2 regions of the Streptomyces sp. NPDC012835 genome follow, and region 2 is predicted to be linked to the other one. Evidence: riboswitches for the same ligand, from Rfam matches in the RefSeq annotation. Region 2 holds a riboswitch; the other holds the start of a gene.
What was found. Region 2 has a riboswitch for glycine ahead of gcvP (aminomethyl-transferring glycine dehydrogenase). Riboswitches for the same ligand answer to the same signal wherever they lie in the genome.

Region 1: linked by a shared signal. The riboswitch ahead of gcvT (glycine cleavage system aminomethyltransferase GcvT) and the one ahead of gcvP (aminomethyl-transferring glycine dehydrogenase) in region 2 are both predicted to bind glycine.

The regions. Positions count from the first base shown of each region.
Region 1 covers NZ_JBIBBW010000006.1:430,865-433,250, reverse strand. The annotation lists gene ACFY6S_RS25420 (AAA family ATPase) at 1-644, opposite strand, end outside; glycine riboswitch at 846-943, shown strand; gene gcvT (glycine cleavage system aminomethyltransferase GcvT) at 1,099-2,256, shown strand.
Region 2 covers NZ_JBIBBW010000004.1:735,929-738,314, forward strand. The annotation lists gene gcvP (aminomethyl-transferring glycine dehydrogenase) at 1-1,384, opposite strand, end outside; glycine riboswitch at 1,563-1,660, opposite strand; gene ACFY6S_RS21350 (PRC-barrel domain-containing protein) at 1,774-2,172, shown strand; gene ACFY6S_RS21355 (DNA polymerase IV) at 2,067-2,386, opposite strand, start outside.

The sequences.
Region 1 (2,386 bases), on a different contig from region 2:
CCGGCCGCCTCCCGGTCCAGGAGCACGGCGGAGGCGCACCCCGCCGGGAGCAGCCCGCTCTCGGCGCGGGCGAGCAGCCGGCCCACCGCGCGGCGGTGCCGGGCGAAGGCGTACCGGGAGACTCCGCGCCCCCGCTCGCGCTGTCCGGCGCGGGCGATCTCGGGCTCGACGTCCAGCAGCAGGAGGTGGAGCAGCCGGCCACGCCGGCCGCTCTCGCGGGCCAGCCAGCTCCGGACCCAGCTCTGCGTGCCGCAGTCGTGGACGACGGCGCCGGAGCCGGAGCGCAGCGCGCGCCACAGGCCCGCGTAGTGGGCGAGGCGTACGAGCGGACGGTAGAGGGGGTACGGCAGGGCGGGCGGCAGCAGTCGCGCCCAGCGGTCCCTGGCGTCCTGGGAGTCGATTCCCCCGCCCGGCACCGTCCGCCGGATGAGGGTGGACTTGCCGCTGCCGGGCAGCCCGGAGACGACCACCACGTCCCCGGTGGCGAAGACCAGGGTGTGCGGCGCCCCGCCGGGCCGGCCGCGTAAGTCCCGTACACCCGGTCCCGTATCCGTGATGGTGTCCCCGGCGGGTGCTCCCGGCTGGGCGGGTACGCGCGCCGTCGCCCCGGCCGCCGGATACGTTCCGGACCCCTGCGACATCATTCGCGTCCCCCTGTCAGTCCGCTGCCGGTCCGCCGTCCGCGGGGACCGGTCCTCGCCGCTGTGCACGACCCTTGCCCACGAAGTGTAAAGAAATGGCAATGTCGCACAAGCTTCTCACCCGGCCGGGCGAGATCGGGGCCTGCGGCCCCGATCCGCGCCGACGCGTGCGATGATGTGCCCGCCAACTGCATACTGGCCGTTTGAATCCGCGCGGGAGAGTCCCGGTCACCGTGTGCGCCGGGCGCCGAAGGAGCAAGTTCCTCCCTTGAATCTCTCAGGCCCCGTACCGCGTGGATGAGGCAGATCTGAAAAGCGGGCCGCGGTGACAGCGGCTCCACCCAAGGTGCAAGTCACGACCCGCGTGCGTGTGTACGTGTGGCCGTGGTGAACCTCTCAGGTTCCGATGACAGATGGGGAGGACCGTCCTCGCCGTCATGCCCTGGGAGCCACACCGATGAGCCATGTCCCCCCGAGCAGCACCCCCGCCGCGTCCGCCGGCCCCCGTACGACCGCCCTCGACTCCGTGCACCGCGCGCTGGGCGCGACGATGACCGACTTCGCGGGCTGGGACATGCCGCTGCGGTACGGCAGCGAGCGGGACGAACACCTCGCCGTACGGACCCGCGCCGGCCTCTTCGACCTCTCCCACATGGGTGAGATCACCGTGTCGGGCCCGGCGGCGGGAGCACTTCTGGACTACGCGCTGGTCGGCGATATCGGTGCGCTCGCCGTGGGCCGGGCCCGCTACACCATGATCTGCCAGGAGGACGGCGGCATCCTGGACGACCTGATCGTCTACCGCCTCCAGGACGACGAGTACATGGTCGTCGCCAACGCCTCCAACGCCCGCGTGGTGCTGGATGCCCTGAACGCGCGCTCCGAGGGGTTCGACGCCGATGTGCGCGACGACCGTGACGCGTACGCGCTGCTGGCCGTCCAGGGTCCCGAGGCCGCCGGCATCCTGAAGTCCGTGACGGACGCCGATCTGGACGGGCTCAAGTACTACGCGGGGCTGCCCGGCACGGTCGCCGGGGTCCCCGCGCTGATCGCCCGCACCGGCTACACGGGCGAGGACGGCTTCGAGCTGTTCGTCGAGCCCCGGTACGCCGAGCGGCTCTGGCAGGCGCTGACCGAGGCGGGCCGGGGCGTCGGCCTGGTGCCGTGCGGGCTGTCCTGCCGTGACACCCTGCGCCTTGAGGCGGGCATGCCGCTGTACGGGAACGAGCTGTCCACCGCCCTCACCCCGTTCGACGCGGGCCTCGGCCGGGTCGTGAAGTTCGAGAAGACGTCGAACGGCGGCTCCTTCGTCGGGCGCGCGGCGCTGGAGGCGGCGGCCGAGCGGGCCGCGAGCGCCCCGCCGCGCAAGCTGGTCGGCCTGATCGCCGAGGGCCGCCGGGTGCCGCGCGCCGGCTACCCGGTGGTGGCCGGCGGGGCGAAGGTGGGGGAGGTCACCTCGGGCGCCCCCTCGCCGACCCTGGGCCGGCCGATCGCGATGGCGTACGTCGACGCGGAGCACGCCGGTCCCGGCACCGAGGGCGTCGGTGTGGACATCCGGGGCTCCCACGAGCCGTACGAGGTCGTGGCGCTGCCGTTCTACAAGCGCCGGAAGTGATACGGCCGGGCCGGGCGCGTCCGTACGCCTCCGGCCCGCCACGCCCCACCGTCCCGGTCCACCTCGGGTCCGTCCCGGTCCACCTCGGTCCGTCCCGTCCGTCTCGGTCCGTAAGACGACTGTTCCGCAC
Region 2 (2,386 bases):
CGTCCGTGCTCCCGTCCAGCGCCTCGATGTCGCCCGAGACACCGAAGGCGCTCCAGACGGCGCCGAGTTGGGCGCGGCCCGTGGTCTCGTCGCAGGCCACGAGGACCCGGTCGGCGTCGACCTGGCGGAGGTTGACCCCGCCCTCACGGGCGGCGGCCACCACCTCGGCGGCGCGGCCGGGCACGACGGCAGTCAGCGTGTCGAAGTACGCCCCGTGCTCGATGGAGACCCCGCCCGCCCGCAGGCCCTCGGCCAGCAGCGTCGCGTAGCGGTGGGTGCGGCGGGCGATGGAGCGCAGCCCCTCGGGGCCGTGGTAGACCGCGTACATTCCGGCCATGACGGCGAGCAGCACCTGCGCGGTGCAGATGTTGCTGGTGGCCTTCTCGCGGCGGATGTGCTGCTCGCGGGTCTGGAGCGCCAGCCGGTACGCCTTGTTGCCGTCGGCGTCCACGGAGACCCCGACGAGCCGGCCCGGCAGGCTGCGGGCGAACTTCTCCCGTACGGCCATGAACCCGGCGTGCGGCCCGCCGAAGCCCATCGGCACCCCGAAGCGCTGGCTGGTGCCGACCGCGATGTCCGCGCCCAGCTCGCCGGGCGGCGTCAGCAGCGTCAGGGCGAGCAGGTCGGCGGCGACCGTGACGACCGCGCCCAGCGCGTGCGCCCGCTCGATCACGGCGCGGAGGTCCCGGACGGCCCCGGAGGCGCCCGGGTACTGGAGGAGGACACCGAAGACACCGCGCTCCGCGATCCCGTCGGGGATGCCCTCGCTCAGGTCCGCGACCACGACCTCCACCCCGGTCGGCTCGGCACGGGTCTCGATCACGGCGACGGTCTGCGGCAGCGTGTCGGCGTCCACCAGGAAGACGCCGCCCTTGACCTTCCCGACCCGCCGGGAGAGCGCCATCGCCTCGGCCGCCGCCGTGGACTCGTCCAGCAGGGAGGCGCCGGAGGTGGGCAGCCCGGTCAGCTCGGCCACCACGGTCTGGAAGTTGAGCAGGGCTTCGAGCCGGCCCTGCGAGATCTCCGGCTGGTAGGGCGTGTACGCCGTGTACCAGGCGGGGTTCTCCATGACATTGCGGAGGATCACCGGCGGCGTGAACGTGCCGTAGTAGCCGAGGCCGATCATCGGGGCGAGCACCTGGTTGCGCTCGGCGAGACCGCGCAGCTCGGCCAGCACCTCGGCCTCCGTGCGGGCCTCGGGCAGCCGCAGCGCCTCGGCGCTCCTGATCACGTCGGGCACGGCGGCGGCGGTCAGCTCGTCGAGCGAGCCGTAACCGACCTGCGCCAGCATCTTCGCCTGGGCACCCGCGTCGGGACCTATGTGGCGCTGCTCGAAGGGGGTGCCTCGCTCCAGCTGGGAGAGCGGAATGCGGTGGGCGTTCATTGCGGAGGGCCTCCTGGTCTGCCACGACCTACGAGGGGCACCAGGACGCGGGTGCCCGGACGGCCTCCCCCTCTGTCATCTCGACCTGAGAGCTTCACCGGTCCGCCGCGAGGCGGTCCGGCTTTCACCGTCGGTGAGAGCGGGTGCCGTCCGACACCGCCCTGCTTTCCAGAGTGACCTCGTCCGCGCGGTACGGGGGCCTGAGAGATTCCGGGGAGGATTTGCTCCTTCGGCGCCTCCGGTGGTCTCACCGGAGGACTCTCCCGCACGGGGTCAGCAGCCGTTCGCCAGCCTACCAGCGGGCTTCCCGGGGCGGCTTTCGAGTGGCCGCCGCCCGGGATCTGCACTTCTGTAGTCCTTACGAGCAGGTGTGACCAGTTGGAGGGACCGTGGAGACCGACATCGATCCGCGCAGCCTGATAGGGCGCAAGGCATTCGACCGGGACGGCAACAAGCTCGGCACGGTCGACGAGGTGTATCTGGACGACGCGACCGGCGTACCGGAGTGGGCGGCGGTGCGCACCGGCCTGTTCACCCGGGACGCGTTCGTCCCGCTCGGTCCCAGCACGCTGGCCGACAACGGGCTGCTGGTCCCGTTCGCGCGCGCCCTGATCAAGGACGCGCCCGACTTCGGCGTGGGCCGCCACCTCTCCCCCGACCAGGAACTCCAGCTGTACCACCACTACGGTCTCGCCCTCCCCGATCCCCAGCCGCCGGAGCGCCCCGCGTCCCTCTCCGACCGGGACTCGGAACGCGACTTCGGCCGGCTCGCCGGACAGGAGGACTGACCGGGTCCGCCGGGCACCGCGGGGCCTTCCGGCACGTCGGGATCCCGCGGCCCCGGCGGAGGGTCCGGCACCAGGGGCAGCGGCTCGGAGAGGGTCAGTTCGGGGTCGTCGATCCAGAACGTCCGCACCCGGCCGGGCGCGGACCCCGGTTCCTCGAACCGTACGGTCACCCTCCGCAGCCCGCTGCCCTGCACCCAGCCGGGCCCGAACGCGG